DNA from 3 places in the Paenibacillus sp. GD4 genome. Region 1 is predicted to be linked to each of the others. Evidence: riboswitches for the same ligand, from Rfam matches in the RefSeq annotation. Region 1 holds a riboswitch; each other region holds the start of a gene.

Region 1 (5,896 bases):
GTGGCGGCGACATCCAAAGGGTGCTGGGCAGTATCGAGGCAGCCTACCGCGTGGGACTTGACCCGATCAAGCTGAATGTCGTGCTCATGAAGGGCTTGAATGATGACGAAATTGAAGATTTCCTGAGGCTGACGATCGAGAGGAGCCTGCAGGTGCGTTTTATAGAATATATGCCGATCGGTCATGACGACCAGAACTGGAAGGATAAGTATGTCCCCCTTAGTACCGTACTGGATGTTTGTGAAGCCAAGGGGTGGCTTGCCGAGCCTTCGGGAGAGGTGTACGGAAACGGACCGTCGCAAAACTATAAAATTACCGGTGCCGCGGGTTCATTCGGTCTGATCCATCCTGTGAGCGATCATTTCTGCGAAACCTGCAACCGGCTCCGGCTGACGGCGGACGGGAACATCAAGCCTTGTTTGTATTGGTCGGACGAATTTAACGTACGCAAGGCCATCGGCGACGACAAGGCGCTGGCCGAGCTGTTCTTCCGTGCGCTTGACGTGAAGCCCGAAAGCCACGAAATGGCGAAGGCGCTGCTGAACGAACGGCAGAGCCACACGCCGACGGTGCGCCGCATGTCGCAGATTGGAGGGTAAGCATGGCCGCAGATCAGACGAATTCGCTGCGCTTCGGCAGGAAAGCGATCACGGTGGAGGAGGCGCAGCAGCTTATCCTAAATCGGGCGGAGCTGCTGCCTGCGGAAGCCGTTCCGCTGGAGCTGGCTCATGGCCGAAGGCTTGCGCAGAGCGTCATAGCAGACCATCCGGTGCCGCATTTTCGCCGCTCGGGGATGGATGGCTATGCCATCCGGGCCAGTGACAGCCTGGACGCGGAAGCGCTGCGGCCCGTTGCGCTTCGCGTGACGGAGACGATTCCTTGCGGATCGGTGCCGGAAAGGTCCGTGCAGCCGGGAGAGGCGGCCCGCATTATGACTGGAGCAGTCGTACCGGAAGGTGCGGATGCGGTCATTATGCTGGAGATGACGGACAAGCTGCTGGCCGGTGACGGGCCGGAGGGCGACAAGGTCCTGGTCCGCAAGTCGATGCGGATGGGTGACAACATCACTCCAATCGGTCAGGAAATCGGGGTGGGGGAGCTGCTGCTGGAAACAGGACGCCGTATCGGACCCGGGGAAGCGGCCATTTTGGCTACGTTCGGCTGTGCCGAGGTGAGGGTGCACCGTGTACCTCGAGTGGCGGTCTTCTCCACCGGCTCCGAGCTGCTCCCAATAGAAGCTGCGCTGGAGCCTGGCCGTATACGAGGCAGCAATAGCCATATGCTTGCCTGCCAGATCCGTGAAGCAGGAGGAGAGCCAAGGCTGATGCCGATTTTACCGGACTGTCCGGAAACGGTAGAGGCGGCATTGCTGCAGGCGCTGGACTGGGCGGATATCCTCGTAACGACCGGGGGAGTTTCCGTCGGTGATAAGGATGTGCTGGTCGAGCTGTTTCAGCGCTGGGACGGGGAGCTTATCTTCAACAAGGTGGCGATGCGCCCGGGGAGTCCAAGCTCGTTCGGCTGGTGGCGGGGGAAGCCGCTGTTTGCTTTGTCAGGCAATCCGGGAGCAAGCTTCGTCGGCTTTGAGCTGTTCGTGAGGCCGTATCTTAAGGCGATTCAAGGCTGCGCCCGTCCTTTGCCCAGAGAATGTACCGCATTGCTGGATGCGGATTACGGCAAAGGCTCCGCTTACCCGCGCTATGTAAGAGCCCGTACTTACACCGAGCAAGCAACACTAAAGGTAGCGCCTGCCGGTAGGGACAAGTCCAGCATCATGGTATCAATCAAGGATGCGGAGTGTTTGCTGTGCATTCCTGCAGGCGGGCAAGCCCCTCCCCGCGGAGCCTTGGTTCGCGTGCTTCAGCTGGCGGAAGCTTAAAAGAAGGCAGGAAAGAGCGTCGGCCGAAGTGGTCGACGCTCTTAATCGTCCCTGTGTCATTTAGACAAAGAAACCTGCGGACAAAATGATGACCAACAGGATGTAAAGCACAAGGATCGCTGCTGTGGAAGAGCGGTAGCCTGCAACTGCACTCATGTCTATCACCTCCCTGACGTTTTCTACAACAGCATATGGAGCCGCTTATGAATTGTTTGGACGGATGCCCTGAGGCAATCGCCCAAACCATCTCCTCGCTCCGCGCATTTACTTATTAGTAGTGTGCGAAGGAGAGGATTAACCTTGAAATATTTAGATATGTTAACGCATTTGGGAATAGGCAGCGCCCATCCCGGAGGATTCGCTTTTACCTTAAAAATGCTGGATACCATTCCGCTGCAGCCGGGCAGCTCCATTCTGGAGGTTGGGTGCGGAACAGGCCGTACAGCATGTCTGCTTGCACAAAAGGGCTTTCAAGTATATGCCGTCGACTTGCGACCGGGGATGATTGAGAAGGCGAAAAAGCGCAGTGAATTGCAGCAGGTGAAGGTAGATTTTGCGGTAGGCGATATTTGCCGGCTTCCTTTTGGGGACAATCAATTTGATCTTGTCCTTGCCGAATCCGTTACCAACTTCGCGGATGCATCGGCAGCCGTTTCGGAATATTACCGTGTGCTGAAGCCCGGGGGGATGTTATATGACAGTGAAGTGATCCGCCTTCACGATGTGACGGGAGGCATTAAAGACGAACTGGTGGAATTTCTAGGCATTGCCCAACTGCTATCTGCAGAGGAATGGGGAGCGATTCTGGAAGCGCAGGGCTTCACCGACATTCGTCTCTCCGTCTCCCCTATGGAAGAGCTGTCGGCGCAGGATGACCTAAATCATCCGGATGAGCATCAAATCGTAAGTGAAGGTGCCTATATTGACGCTTCCGTATGGCACACCTCGCTTACGTATACGGACATGATGGATCAAAGCAGAGACTTCCTGGGTTCAGCCGTTCTTGTGGGGTCGAAGGGATAAGATGGCGGGCCGAGTGTCTTCCCTGAAAGCGGCGGAATGGTTTCTTGAGAAGCAATTTCCCGAATGCAATGCAGCCATACTTGCCGGTAGTGCCGTGAAAGGCATGGACACCTCGGATTCCGATCTGGATCTGGTTATCCTGGATGAATCGCGGTCGTATCCGTTCCGCAAAACGTACACCGCCCACGGCTGGTTGATTGAGGCATTCGTGGTTACCCGCGACAGCTTTCCTATGTTTATCGAGGCGGCAGCCGAGTCGGGACTTCCGTCGATACTGCGTATGTGCACCGAAGGAGCGGTTCTGCGGGATGACGGTTCGGCGGCGGAGCTTATCGGACTGGCACGGGATGCGCTGCAGGCCGGACCCTACGAGTGGACTACGCAGCAGCTGAGCGATGCCAGGTATGACATCACAAATGGCTTGCTTGATCTGCAAAGCAGCAGGGATCGAGCTGAGAGATTGTTTATTGCTGGGAAACTGATCGGTTCTGTGCATGAATTTGTATTAAGAGCTAACCGGCAATGGATAGGAGACGGGAAGTGGGCCTTGCGTATGCTGCGGAGGTTCGACGAAGAGCTGAGTAATTCGTTGGTCGCTGCGCTGGAACAGTTATACCGCAAGGATGAGCATGAGCCGGTCATACAGCTGCTACATGAAGTGCTGCGTCCGTACGGCGGACTGCTTACCGAGGGATACAGCGAAGGATGCTGGGAGGAAGAGTAGAGGCTGGGGGCAGGTATGGGGAACTATATAGATCAGGTCTAAAAGAGGATTTAATTCCAACCGGCCCTTCGATAGATACGACTTCAAGGATATAAACTCCTAAATTTAAAGGTATAATATGGTAACCGGCGAATGAAAACACGGCTACTGCATTTTTATTGATACGAATGACCTCCCCTTAAAAAAGAAACGGGATACGAAATGTCCGAATGTATAGGACCAATAGTCTATATTTCTCTAACCTCCCCTAAGGATCCCTGCTGCCCAATGCTGTAAATCTCCAGGAACGACAAGCGCCGTGAAATCAACGAACTTCTCAAGCACTTGGAGTCCTTATAAGTCCCTTACAAAAATTAACATGAGCACAATAGGCAATAAAACTTAAATATTCCATGGAAAAAAATACGCATTTGGACACATGCCGGAAAAATATTGTCGAATTATACTCAGAGTATGCAAAGCATTTCCACTTTCCGTCCCGAAAAGGCAAACCTGATGAAAATCAGCGGCGCAAAGCTATAGGGGCTACGAAGAACGCCGGTTTCGGTGTTCTTCTTGCCAGCCAGCTGTCGAACGATCGAAGGAAAGAGGACCTCCGCAAGACGTCTGCGCGCGGCGTTGCAGCGGAAGATTCTTTTTTTACATCGTTCCCTAGGCAACTCCGGATCGGGTAGGACATTCTAACAACTCGGGGGAATTAACGATGAAAAAAATGTGGATCGCCGGCTTAGCCATGCTTATGATGTGTATGCTTCTGGTTCCGATGCAGGCGGCGAAGGCCGCCGAGACCGTTACCAAGCTTAAGGCGACGAAAAGCGTCAGTTTCCGGGACAAGCCGTCCACCTCAAGCAATGTCATGCGCTACCTCAAAGCCGGTGAAGTGGTAACGGCCTTGCAGCTGGTCAATCCCAATTGGTATCAAATTCAGGATGCTCAGGGTTTGACTGGGTACGTCAGCTCCAGCGGCACTTACATTGATGTTTTATCGAATGCGGAAGTGATCGCCAAAGTGAATTTCCGTACGCAGCCTTCGACTTCGTCTTCGATTATCCGCTCCTTGCCGGTGGGGGAGGGTCTTTATGTCATCGAGAAGGTGAATGCTTCCTGGTACCGGGCGGAGGATGCCTCTGGAGTGAGCGGCTACGTAAGCGCAGGTTCGCAATATCTGGCAACGGATTTCTCCGTTACCGGTGTGATCCTGCCTATGGCGGAGCGGGTGGAGAGCATTATCAATTCCGGTACGGCTTACTTGGGAACTCCTTATGAATTCGGCTCTACCCGTTGGGAGGATTCCACCTTCGATTGCTCTGATTTCATGCAGACGATCTTCTGGCTCGGCGCAAGAACGGTGCTCCCGAGTGATTCTCAGGCACAGGCGGACTTTGTGAGGGGCAAGGGCAACCAGGTAAACGATTGGAGCCAGCTGAAGCGCGGCGACCTGATGTTCTTCATGTCCTACAAAGGCTCCAGTGCTTCGGATTACCAAGGGATCAACAAGTCAACGGAGCCGGTTACGCACGTAGGCATTTATCTCGGGGACGGCCAAATGCTGCATACGTATTCGGTCGCTTCGGGCGGCGTACGCATCGATTCGATTAGCGGAACCCAGTGGAACAACCGGTTTTTGTACGGCGGTTCGGCGTATTGATTCGAGCAAGGTACATAGGATGTGAGAAGGATCACCTGAGGGTGGTCCTTTTCTTTTTTGTGCAGGAAAAAAATATTTACGGTGTGAGCAACTTCATAGTTCTTTCCTTGTGAAAAAAGTAACATAGTGATCAGGAAGGATCATTTCTATAGAGGAGTGGATGGAGATGGCAGTAAACAAAGCACGGCAGGAGACGGAAAGGGCGGAGAACGTGTCCGTCCAGCAGCAGGTAGACCGGCTTGTGGAACGGGCCAAGGCGGCACAGCAGGAGTATATGAGCCTGGATCAAGACGCGATCGACCGCATTGTGCAGCAGATGGCGCTCGCCGGGCTAGACCGGCACATGGCGCTTGCGAAGCTGGCAATAGAGGAGACGGGACGCGGGGTATACGAGGATAAGATTACGAAAAATATTTTTGCGACGGAATATATTTATCACAGTATCAAGTATGCCAAAACGGTCGGCGTTATCGAGGAAAACCCGTATGAGAACTTCAGTGTCGTAGCGGAGCCGGTTGGTGTCATTGCAGGGGTGACGCCGGTGACGAACCCGACTTCAACTACGATGTTCAAGTCACTGATTGCTGTCAAAACGAGAAACCCGATCGTATTCGCGTTTCAT
Region 2 (5,896 bases), 2.3 Mb from region 1:
GTATCAATGTATGAATTGTGACAGGACGTATGGCGCGGAGGCGGTACTCAATCCTTACTTATGCGGCTGCGGAGGGGTGTTGGATATTGTTCATGATTTTCGGTCGGTGGATACGGAGAAGCTGAAGAGCTTGTTCGACCTCCGACTATCGGACCGGGTATCCCCTTTTGCAAGCGGAGTGTGGCGGTATAAGGAGCTGATCCATCCCGAGCTGCCTGATACATGGATTACTACTCGCTTGGAAGGGAATACGGGGCTCTACGAAGCGGGTCCGCGGATAAGCGATTATGCCGGCTTGCGGAGCGTATGGTTCAAAGCGCAGAGCGAGAACCCGAGCGGCTCCTTCAAGGATCTCGGCATGACAGTGGCGGTATCCCATGGCCGCTGGAAGGGCTACCGTACGTTTACCTGCACTTCCACGGGCAATACGGCCTCTTCCCTTGCCATGTATGCCGCGCGGGGAGGCTGCAGGTCCTATGTCCTGCTGCCTAACCGCCATGTTGCCGCCGAGAAGGCGCTGCAAACACTGGCCTATGGAGCGGAAATCATTACGTTTGACGGAACCTATGACGACGGGATCCGGTTCAGTGAAAGGCATAGCGAGGAGCTGGGGCTCTATGTGTGCAATTCCATTAATCCGTACCGGATCGAAGGGCAGAAGGGGATGCTCATCGAGCTGGCCCATTCGCTAGAGTGGCAGCTGCCGGATTGGATCGTCGTCCCCGGAGGAGCGCTCAGTAACGCAACGGCCATAGGCAAAGCCATTCATGAGCTGTATGAGCTGGGCTTCATTCACCGGAAGCCGCGTGTCGCGATCGTCCAGGCGGAGGGGGCAAGTCCTTTTACCCGGATGCTGACGGCACAGCGAAAGGAGCTCATTCCGGAGCCGAAGCCCTTCACCAAGGCGTCGGCCTTAAATATCGGCAATCCTCCCAGCTGGAGAAAGGCGCTTCGCTATGCCATAGACGGCTGCGACGGCGTTACGCTGTCTGTTTCCGATGAAGCTATTCTGCAGGCTAAACGGCTCATCGACCGCAGCGGACTTGGCTGTGAGCCGGCTTCCGCGGCAACACTGGCCGGTTTAAGGCAGCTGGTTCGGCAAGGGACGATTCACCGGGAAGAGACGGCGGTATGCATTCTTACAGGACATCTGCTGAAGGATACCGAATCCATTCGGGAGCTGCACCTCGGGGCGACGGATCTCGCCGCAAGCACCCCTTTGAGCGTCGAAGAGCTGACTCTGAGGATACAGCCCGGATTCGACACCGATTGCTAAGCTTGGTTGCTTTCCCGTCTTCATTTCTATACAATAGGGAAAAACGCACATGGGAGCTGTTACTAGGATGAACGTTAAAATTTCCCGCAACGCGGCGAAGGTCCTTCTGGCCGAGATTGAGAAGGAAGAAGACAAAAATTTGAAGCTTCGCGTCTATGTTACCCACAGCCACGGCGACCACGCGCATTATGGTCTTGCTATGGATACGCCTACGGAGAAGGACGTTGTCGTTTCTACCGATAAAGGCATCGATGTGATTCTGCAAAAGAACGAAGCGCTGCTGGACGGCGTTCGGATTGATTACTTCTATACTCCGCAGGAGGGCTTCGCCGTAACGAATCCGAGCAAAGGCAATCACGGCGACCATTAATTCGGCTTGTCCCTGCGTATAGAAAGGAAAGGTCCGTATGGCCAACGACATTCGGGTTTGCGACAAATGCAAGCACATGAGAATGAAAACCGCTGTTCCCAAGCTTCAGAAGCTTGCGCCGGATGCGGAGATTAAGATAGGCTGCAAATCCTACTGCGGTCCCTGCTCGCGGTTTGCTTTTATTTACGTAAACGGTCGCTACGTTACCGGAGCTACGGAAGACGAAGCGATTGAGAAGGCGAAGAAATACATCAAATGAAAAAGAGCCTGTGCAGGGCTCTTTTTTTGTTGTATAATGATCTCCAATTTACCAACCGTTGGTCAATAAAAGGAGAACGCACAAATTGCTTCCTAAAATAGACTCTGCACAAAAAACGGGTTTTGCCCGTTTCCTGCTCTTTCTGCACGCCTATCATCCGATTGTTCATACCTTGCTCGTCGGTACCATTCTGGCCCGCGCCGCCTCGTCCATGAGCATGCCCTTCCTGGCCATCTATTTGTCCCGAGATGGAATGAATCCGCTGCTCATCGGGGCGATCATCGGCGCGGGCTCTCTGGCGGGGACGGCGGCGGGGTTTATCGGAGGAGCTCTCTCTGACCGTCTCGGACGGAAGCTGATCATGATGATCGCCCTGATCGGCTGGGTCGTCATCTTCATGGGCTTCGCTGTAGCGAAATCGCCTGCAGCCTTTCTGCTGCTCAATATGCTCAACGGCGTTTGCCGTGCCTTCTACGAGCCGGTTTCCCAGGCGTTGATGGTGGATGTGACGACGAAGGAGAAGCGATTGAAGGTATTCTCGCTCCGATACCTTGCCATCAATGTCGGTGTTGCCGTAGGGCCGCTTCTCGGAGCGTATTTCGGTACGATGGAGGCGTGGCTGCCTTTCCTTATTACCGCCGGCATTTATTTGGCATATGCTATAGGTCTTTACTTGCTGCTGCAGCGATTCGGTATTCAAAAAATCGAAGGAGAACACAAAAGCCAAGTAACGGTTGCTTCAGCATGGCGCGTCATCACCGGAGACCGGGTATTCCGATTGTATATTATGGGCGGAATCATCGGAGCGATCAGCTATTCCCAGATGACAGTGACCTTATCACAATATGTGGAGCGAAGCGTAGCCGACGGAGCGACACTGTTCGCTTTGCTGATGAGTATTAACGCCATTACCGTAGTCGTGCTGCAGGTACCGGTATCAAGGTTCGGGGAGCGCTTCGGCCCGCTTGCAGCGATCGTGGCTGGAAATCTCATGTTTGCCCTAGGCAATATCGGGTACGCCTTTGCGGATTCGTGGCTGCTGTTCATGGTATCGATGTTCTTTTTTACGCTGGGGGAAATATGTAACTTTCCTGCATCGAATGCCCTAATCGACCGGCTGGCGCCGGAGGGAATGCGAGGGACTTACTTCGGGGCGCAGTCGTTCACAAGTCTGGGACACTTTATCGGGCCGATCATTGGGGGAGCTGTACTATCTCACTGGGGCGGATCTCCGTTATTCCTAGGATTGGCGATAGTAACAGTAGGCGGTTCTTACTTTTATTCCAGAGGGAATCAATTGTTTAATTCAGGACTAAAGACCTACGTGAATTCCAGAAATTGAGCACTATGGTTGATATATTCCGTGAGACCTATCTTTTATGCTAAGAAAGGATAACAAAAGACAAAATTCGATCGTTCTCGATATGGGCAAAGCAGACGAAAGTCTGTGACGCAAAGCTACAGGGGCTACTACGGAGAAGATGCGTTAAGCCAGCCAGCCGCCGAAGGAAAGATGATTCGCGTATAGATGCGGGCCTCCAGTCCTTGGGACGGAGGTTCTTTGTATGTGTGACAACCTATTCTAAAAGCAAAGAGGGACATAATGATGAAGCAGGAGTTTTGTACGAAGGTGGGCAGTGACGTCGTAGGCTTGTATTTGACGGGCGACGGACCGAGAATGGTGATCAACCGGGAGGAATACGAGCTGACGCGGCCCTGCTGGGACTTGGAGATGGTGATGGGACAGCGTCATCATGTCATTACCTTTTATTGGCGCGGTGAGGTTAAGCTTTCCGTGCGTTTTGATGCCAGTAATGATGTGCTGCTCAAACTGTTTGATTACTTAAGCTACCGGACGGAAAAGGTTCGGTACGCGTAGAAGTAAAAGTTTGTTCAAATGGATAAGCCTCCTGCATACATATTAGGTGATAAACTAGGGCTGTGAAGATTTCAGCCGGCCTAATAGGAGGAATTCCTGTGCAACCGACCGATTACGCGGCATCGGCTTCATTCGAGCATCGCTTTTGGCTGCAGATTGCGGGCGATCATGCCCGGTTCATTAAGGACGCGTTATCTCCGGATGAAGTACAGGAGATTCAGCGTGCCCGGTTTTACATTGCGAAGCTGGATGAGCTGCTGGAAAAATCCAGGACGGAGCTGGATGAAGCGCAGCTGCAGGAGCTTAGCCGGGAGAGCTATACTCGCGCTCAGGATCTAAGGAACTTCAAGCTCCATCTGCTGCGCAGACACCTTACGGGTAAGATTGGCCTTAAGCTGCCGCCGAGCTTTCTGAACCATATGGTCAATGAAGTGGAGGAGTATTTGCGTGTCCTCCGGTTCCTCGTTTCGGGTCAACCGGCTCCCATGTATAATGAAATCCACCACCATCTGGTATGGCTTCAGGATGCATTCGGGCATGCCGCTTCGATTGCCGGCGACCTTGATATGGCGGAGAAGCCGTTGATTGAAACCGCCCAGAGCTTCGAATCGCATTTCCGCGATTTTTACATGAAAGCGGTTGAGCTGGCAGGCTACATGCGCGCGAACATTTCGCAGTTTCCGGCACTGGCTCGCTTCAACAAGGAGATTGAGCTGGAGATGGTGCTCTTCAAGGGCTTCCTCCGGGAGCTGGAAGAGATGAGGCTGACCGGCGAGGTGCTGGGTGTATTGACACCGCTGATGGCGGATCATATGGCGCGCGAGGAATGCTATTATTTGACGAAGCTTTCGCTTACGGCCGGCACCAAAGCGCCGGAGTGCGACCCGGGCAAGCCGAGAACGGAAGGATAACAGATAAGGAAGACCGGATTTGAGCAGCGCAAATGCGAGCTCAAGGCGCCGGTCTTTTTTCCGTTGCCGATTCAACCCTTTTCCGAGCTGCGGTAGGTGCGGGGAGAGACACCGGTCTGCTTCTTGAATACTTTGCCGAAATGGGAGAAATTATCGAAGCCGACCTGCTCCGAGATATCGGTAATGCTGAGCTCGGATTGCTGAAGCAGACGCTGCGCCTCCTTGATTCGCTTGAGGTTCAAATAGTCCGTGAAGCTGAAGCCGGTAATTTCTTTAAATTTGCGGCTGATATGACTGATACTGACATAAAATTTCTCGGAAAGCAGAGGCAGGCTGATCGGTTCGGCGTAATTCGCATTAATATATTGAACGATTTCCGATATTTTTTCATGCATCGGCGAGACATGCTCCATTGGCGCCGTCTTGTTTTTTTGATGATAACGTGCGGCATGCAGCAAAAGCTCGGTAGAGGCAAGCTGAACTGCGAGCTCGTAGCCGGGAGCGGCAGCGTGGATTTCTTCGAGCACGGCCAGCAGCATCCCTTCCAGCTTTAAGCGCTCATGCAGGGGGAGACGAAGCAGCGGTGCATCAGCCATAAAGGGAGAGCGCAGCAGCTCGGCAAGCTCCGGAGGATGCTGCTCGAAGAAGGACTCCCAGTAATAAATTAAGATTCGATCATGCTCGGGTATGCCGACATCCGAGGTTTTATGAACTTCTCCGGAGCGAATGAAGATAAGGTCTCCCGCTTCGACCGAGTAAGACCGGTCTTTAATAAAGTAGCTCCTCCGCCCGGAAAATAAGTAATAGAGCTCATACTGCGAATGGATGTGGTTAATGGCCATGGTGTAGTGTCCCTTGCGGCGATCGAATTCGACCCCGATCCTCTTGTCCGGCGTTGTGCAACGGAGTTGGTTTGGAAATTGCATCGGCTCATAACGCTCCTTTCCTAGGAACAGTATAACAAAATTTGCGGCATTTGACGCGAAAAGGTTTCATTTGCGGCGAATGTTTTATTTATTTGCGCTATGATTTGATTCAGAGATGGGTTAATCACGAAAGGAGAGAATGAATATGGCAGCAAAAAAGAAATATGTTCAAGTAGGTGTCGGAGGGCGAGCCGAGTTCTTCTACAAGGCGATTGCAACCGATTACAAGGAAACGTCGGAGCTTCTCGCCGTTTGCGATATTAACCAGACCCGCA
Region 3 (5,896 bases), 1.1 Mb from region 1:
GACATCCCGCCGGAGAGCTCGCGAGGATATGCCTTCTCGAAGCCGTTCAGCCGAACCAGAGCGATCAGTTCATCGACCTTGCGGCGCACCTCCGGATTCGTTAACGGCAAATCGGCCGCAATATTTTTCTCTACCGTTAGCCAGGGGAACAATCGATGCTCCTGAAAAATAAACCCTTTATCGATGCTCGGTCGCTCCACCTTCTCCTTCTCCAGCAGCACTTGCCCACGGTAGTCGGTGTCCAAGCCGGCGACGATTTTGAGCAACGTGCTCTTTCCGCAGCCGCTCGGTCCGATCACCGTGATGAATTCTCCGCGCTTTACTTGAAGCGAAATATCCTGAAGCGCTTGTACCGACCCTTGAGGGGTGGGAAACACCTTGAATAGCCGAGTGATATCCAATAGTACGCTCATGGCTTCAGCTCCTTATGCACTCTCGATAGTCAGCTCCGTATTCTCTTGCGCTCGCTCTGCCAGCTTCTGCTTGACAAGCGGCAGCAGCAGCTCTCCTGTCGTTTGCGCTTCTTCCAGGTTCGGGTAGCCGGATAAAATAAAAGAGGAAATGCCCAAATCCACGTATTCCAGGATTCGATCGGACACCTGCTCCGGTGTGCCTACGAGCAGCATCGAGCCGCCGCCCCTCACTGTAGAAAGTCCTGCCCATAGGTTCGGGGCGAGCAGAAAGTCATGGTCCCGCGACAGCTCACGCAGCTCGTTTTGGCGCTTCTGGTTGGTCGCATCGGTAGTGGCAAAGCGTTGATTGGAATTGTCGATTGCCTTCCGTTCCACTTTACTGATGATGTCCCACGCTTCACGCCATGCCTCTTCCTCTGTTTCCCGAACAAGCACCTGTGCCCTTAAGCCGTAACGAAGCGTTCTGTCGATTCCCTTCTCCCGCTTCAGCTCCGCACGAAGCTGCTCCAGCTCCGCAATCTGCTCGCGTATCCAATCGATCGGCTCCGCCCACATAAGAAAGACGTCGGCCGTTTCCACCGCAGTTCGCTTCCCGGCAGCCGAGCTGCCCCCAAAATATAAGGGAGGGTGCGGATTCTGGATCGGTGCGGGCAAGCTCGCCCCGTCCTCGAGCTGAAAGTACTTCCCTTGGAACTGTACGCGTTCCGCTCCTCCATAGGTAGAATTCGACGCTAGGAAGCTATCCGAGCTTTTCTTCGATTGCGTCCAAACCTCCTTCACAATGTGAAGAAATTCCCTTGTTCGTTCGTAGCGGGCATCATGATCGTGGGCCAGAGGATCTCCGGTAGCGATAAGATCCTGCGGCGAGCCGCCCGTCACCACATTCACCAATGCCCGGCCTCCCGATATATAATCGAGTGAAGCAGCCATGCGAGCCGCCAGGACGGGCGCGATGAGTCCCGGACGGAATGCGACAAGCGGCTTAAGCTTCCGGGTATGGGCAGCGATGGCGGAGCCGACTACCCAAGAATCGATGCAAGAGCCCCCGGTGGGGATGAGTGCGAAAGTAAAGCCTGCTTCCTCCGCCGTCTTCGCTACTTGAATCATGTACTCTGCGGTAGATTCCCTTTCCGGCTTCACCCCGATATATTTGCCGTCGCCTGTCGTCGGTATGAACCAGCCGAACTCCACTTGCTGAGACTTGTTTGTCATAACATTTCACTCTCCTTTACATGTTTGAACGGATTCCCAACGATCAACTCAGAAGGGATAAAAAAAGGAGACTCCTCTTACCTGCTCCTTCAATAGGATGCAAGATAAGCGAAGCCTCCGGTGAACCGGTAGACACATATTAACTATAATTCCAATGTGTTTACTGTGTTTTATTGTGCTCAGTATAGTTCAGTATCCCATGCAGTGTCAATATCTTTTTTCTAACTTCGCATAAAAAGGAAATAGCGAGATCCCGAAGGACCCCGCTAAACGATATCCATTAGTTGGTTGCACTCCCGCCGAATAGGAACCGATATTCCCAGTGACGTCCAGCGATCGAATCGGTCCGAACCCCGCCGGATTCAGGTGAGTAGGTATGAAGCATCATTCCGTCGCCCAAGTAGATCGCTACGTGAGTAATCGTCTCGGCAGTTTTGTCAATGCCGCTGTAATCGGATGCGCTTGAGCCGTTATAGGACATGAAGAACATCAGATCACCACGCTTCAGCTGCCGCCAATCGGAAGTAACGGCGCCCTGCTTTACGTAATCGCCCTGGGCCCGGGAATCTCCCGGCACAACCGTCCGGGTAGCATCCCAAAAGGCTTGCTGCACCAAATCGGAGCAATCGAACGTCGCCGTATCGAACCGCTCCGAACCGAACTCATAGGGTGTCCCGGTGTAAGCGGAAGCCGCTTGTATGATACTTTCAATTCGCTCCTGAAGAGGCAGCACAACGGCCGTTACCGAGAAATTTGCTGTAATATACTTGCTGCTGCTGCTGAGGTAGCCGACCACGCCGTTTTTATCCTTTGCCTTATACCAGCTGTCATTGATTTTCTCCAGAACGAGAACCTCCTCGCCTGTAGACAGCATCCGGATTTTGGACGCTTCGGTGGAAGGACCGGTCCGGAAATTGACCCCATAAATAATTTTTGCATTGCTGATCAACGTTATGTACTTCGAGCTGGAGCTGACATAGCCCATAGTCCCCTGCTGATCCTGAATCCGGTACCAATAGGGATTTACCACATCAAGAACGGTAACGACCTCTCCTGTCTTCAAATAACGCATGACCTGGCTTGAGGTGCTCGGCTGGTCCCGGAAGCTTACGCCGGCTACGGCTTGTGCCTTAGTGGGAACCGTTTCCTCCGCTTGTACAGCGGAACCTAAGGAAAGTACAATAAAGAGTAAGACCAATAAGGATGCAAGCTGCTTCTTCATGCTGTGATAACCTCCGTGTCTTTGGGTTTGGAATGGAAAAGAAAAGAACCCTCTCCTTACCAGCCGTTGAAGAAAGAGGGTTATCCCGGGTTCCCTAGATCCTTCGGCAGCTGGCGAGCATGGTTGAACGATCAACCGAAGCCCCTGTAGCTTTGCGTCACCGGCTTTCGCCGGCTTTGCCATTATCGTGAGAGGTTAACTTAAATCATTTCGTGACTCTATTATAGTTTGAGTGGGTACCGATCGAAAATAGTCGAAACGATGCATCATTTCCCATGGGAAAACAAGGCTTGAAGCCCTATTGACCCCTTGTAATATAATGGAAATATAATATAGTTCACAGCTTAGAGCGGTTCAACGCTCACAGCCTCACCCGATAATTGCAAAATGTTTAAAATTGTTTCACAAAGATTCCGTAAAAATCGCCCGTTGCTTCGAATAGTATGAAAAGAAACTATCCACGGGAGGTCTACACTATGGAGAAACGATGGACTCGTTACGAGCTGCAGGAGCCCTTGATTGCGCTGCATAACGGGCATCTGTACAAGGGACGGGACCTCGCGCTGAGCCGCCAGGTTCTCGTGTTCATCGTCAAGCTTAGCGGCAGCTACCCGGCACAGGAGTATATAGAGGAATTGGGCAAAGGCGGGCATACGGCCTGGCCTTCCCTGCTGCATGTTCTGGATGCGGAGGTTACCGCTGAGCAGGTATCCATCATTCTGCCCTACGAGAAGGGAGAACCGCTGATCCGGTTGATCGAGCATCATACACTTTCCTTCGAGCAGATCGTCAAGCTGCTGGTCGAGCTGGGACACGACCTTCAGGACGTGCTGGAGCGGCGCCCGTTGGATTTTTCCTTACGGGCGGAAAATTTATGGCTCCGGCATGACGGCAAATTGAACATCATTCACTCATGGGATAAGGGAACGGCAAAGGAGCGCCCCGCGAAGGAGCTTTGCCGATTGTTTTTCCAGCTGGTTACCAGATCCTCCCATGTCCCGGAGAACCCCGAACCTTTCCGGGTTCGCCTTGCCGCGGCATTGGCGGAGCTCGGAGTACAGGAATCGGCCCGGAGCATTCTGGTCCAGGCGGCCCAGCGCACCATGCAGGAGCAAACCTCGCTGGCCGCCTGGATACGCAGTCTCCAGGACGCCTTGTCCGGCACAGGTGACCCGGAGGTCGCGTCAGTAGAAGAAACGGAAGAATACGAAGAAGAGGAACCCGTCAGGAAGAGGGGCTGGAGCTCCTTTTTCGGTAAAAAAATGTGGATCGGCCTTACGGCCGGCGTGATCGGACTTGTCGTTTTTATCGGCGTATTTGCTTTACTGTTCGAGACCGTAGGGAAAATGCTTGCTTCAGACGAGAGAAAGCCCGCCGTCACGCAAGCTACGCCACCGGTTCAGGAGAACCCGGTGCAAGAACAGCCGAAGCCCGCTCCCGAGCCGAAGCCTGCCCCTCCGGCCGGAGACGGACCGGTTCAGGTGCCCGCCCTTAAGGGGCTTAGCAAGGAAGAGGCGGAGAAGCTGGCGCTTTCCTCCGGGTTGAAATACGCTTATTTCCTCGAAGTCAACGAGCAGCCGGCCGGTAAAGTGTTCAAGCAGGAGCCCCAGCCCGGCGAAACGGTGGATAAGGGGACCCGCGTTACCTTCTGGATCAGCAAAGGGAAGCCTTAACTGCTATAAAAGCGCCCCTGCGCACGTTTGCCATGGAAGCATAATAAGGCGGTTGAAAGCTTATGTAAGCTTCCTCCGCCTTATTGTGTTTACCGCAAGCCTTCTCGGCTACTTCGCAGCTATTGCCGCCACCGTCGATAAGAAATGGGCCAGCACGGCACCCACTTGGTCGACATGGGACTCATTGATTTTGTTTTTGTACTGCATCGTGACCCTCAGAATATCTTGCTCCGGCTGCAGCAAGCGCTGCTCCCAGCTGTATGCGGTTCGCCGCTCCAGCTCCAGCACCGTGGAATCGGCCCAATCGGCCCACAGCTTGTCCGACTGCGACTGCACATACGACTCGTAAGCCGCCGGCATATCGATCCATAGCTGCAGCGACACCCCGGGCTCCTCCTCCGCAAGACGCAGCCCCCGCAGCTCCCCTGCAAAATCCAGCAGCTCGCTCGTTAAGGTGAAACCGGCACTGCATGCTCCTCCCGTATGACGGAACGTGATGCTAAAGCTTCGGCTCATATCCGCCAGGTTCACCAAATCCTCGCGCATCGTAATCAGAAATTCCCCTTGCGCATCAAGATCATAGGCCTCTCCTTCGAAAACTACCTTCAAATTGTCATAAATCGTCGGATCAAACATACCCATCTCTCCCCCGTCTTCCTGCATAATCCATCCTTATTATTATCATAGTAAAAGGGATTCCCAAAAGAAAGGAGGGACAACCCATGGCTGACAAAGCAACCCAAGCGCAAAATTCCGTGGAAACGGCCCATAACGCCGTACAATCCGCCGAAGCGAACCCTACTGACCGTCAAGTCGCTCAGGCCCAGCGTTCCCTTCGCCATGCGCAAGCTGCCGTTGATCAAGCGTTGGAAAGCAGCAGCAACGAATCGGCAGTGACCTCGTCCGTGAATCAATTAGCGGAGGACCAAGCTGCTATCAACGGCAGCGCTTCCGAATAATCGGAGGGCGATGCCTTAAGCCTGTGTCCGCTGTCAGCATACGGACACAGGTTTTTTACGTTAAGCACGTCTACTTTGGTTTATGCTCCGCTTTCTGGTATGATGTCTAAATGCATTAGGAACTCTTCATTTCTTTCCAGCAAAGCTAACGTAAAGGAACGATCATAAGCATGAACCAGACCTACACCCTGCGTCAAAAAATCAAACAGCTTCTCTTTGTATTATTGCCGATCCTGGGAACTCAGGTGGCCATGTTTGCCATGAGCTTCTTCGATGTGTTCATGACCGGTCATTACAGCGCTGTCGACCTGGCCGGCGTTGCGATCGGAACGAGCCTTTGGGTGCCCGTGCAAACCGGACTCAGCGGCATCCTGCTTGCCGTCACTCCGATCGTGGCGCAGCTTGCGGGCGCAAACC

What was found. Region 1 has a riboswitch for cyclic di-GMP ahead of RAC89_RS16050 (C40 family peptidase). Riboswitches for the same ligand answer to the same signal wherever they lie in the genome.
Region 2: it holds a riboswitch for cyclic di-GMP, as region 1 does, so the genes downstream of both, RAC89_RS04885 (hypothetical protein) here and RAC89_RS16050 (C40 family peptidase) in region 1, are expected to answer to the same signal.
Region 3: it holds a riboswitch for cyclic di-GMP, as region 1 does, so the genes downstream of both, RAC89_RS20785 (C40 family peptidase) here and RAC89_RS16050 (C40 family peptidase) in region 1, are expected to answer to the same signal.

What each region holds. Positions count from the first base shown of each region.
Region 1 is NZ_JAVCYK010000001.1:3,315,678-3,321,573, forward strand. Features, by position in the region: gene moaA (GTP 3',8-cyclase MoaA) at 1-599, shown strand, start outside; gene RAC89_RS16030 (molybdopterin molybdotransferase MoeA) at 602-1,879, shown strand; gene RAC89_RS16035 (YjcZ family sporulation protein) at 1,940-2,035, opposite strand; gene RAC89_RS16040 (class I SAM-dependent methyltransferase) at 2,180-2,902, shown strand; gene RAC89_RS16045 (nucleotidyltransferase domain-containing protein) at 2,916-3,626, shown strand; cyclic di-GMP riboswitch class I at 4,102-4,200, shown strand; gene RAC89_RS16050 (C40 family peptidase) at 4,330-5,274, shown strand; gene adhE (bifunctional acetaldehyde-CoA/alcohol dehydrogenase) at 5,441-5,896, shown strand, end outside.
Region 2 is NZ_JAVCYK010000001.1:1,033,486-1,039,381, reverse strand. Features, by position in the region: gene thrC (threonine synthase) at 11-1,276, shown strand; gene RAC89_RS04900 (iron-sulfur cluster assembly accessory protein) at 1,344-1,646, shown strand; gene RAC89_RS04895 (YuzB family protein) at 1,684-1,905, shown strand; gene RAC89_RS04890 (MDR family MFS transporter) at 1,991-3,247, shown strand; cyclic di-GMP riboswitch class I at 3,323-3,412, shown strand; gene RAC89_RS04885 (hypothetical protein) at 3,509-3,784, shown strand; gene RAC89_RS04880 (DUF2935 domain-containing protein) at 3,883-4,695, shown strand; gene RAC89_RS04875 (helix-turn-helix domain-containing protein) at 4,767-5,621, opposite strand; gene RAC89_RS04870 (Gfo/Idh/MocA family protein) at 5,767-5,896, shown strand, end outside.
Region 3 is NZ_JAVCYK010000001.1:4,384,738-4,390,633, reverse strand. Features, by position in the region: gene RAC89_RS20795 (ABC transporter ATP-binding protein) at 1-413, opposite strand, end outside; gene RAC89_RS20790 (LLM class flavin-dependent oxidoreductase) at 426-1,625, opposite strand; gene RAC89_RS20785 (C40 family peptidase) at 1,906-2,847, opposite strand; cyclic di-GMP riboswitch class I at 2,950-3,038, opposite strand; gene RAC89_RS20780 (PASTA domain-containing protein) at 3,324-4,520, shown strand; gene RAC89_RS20775 (hypothetical protein) at 4,629-5,183, opposite strand; gene RAC89_RS20770 (hypothetical protein) at 5,243-5,479, shown strand; gene RAC89_RS20765 (MATE family efflux transporter) at 5,650-5,896, shown strand, end outside.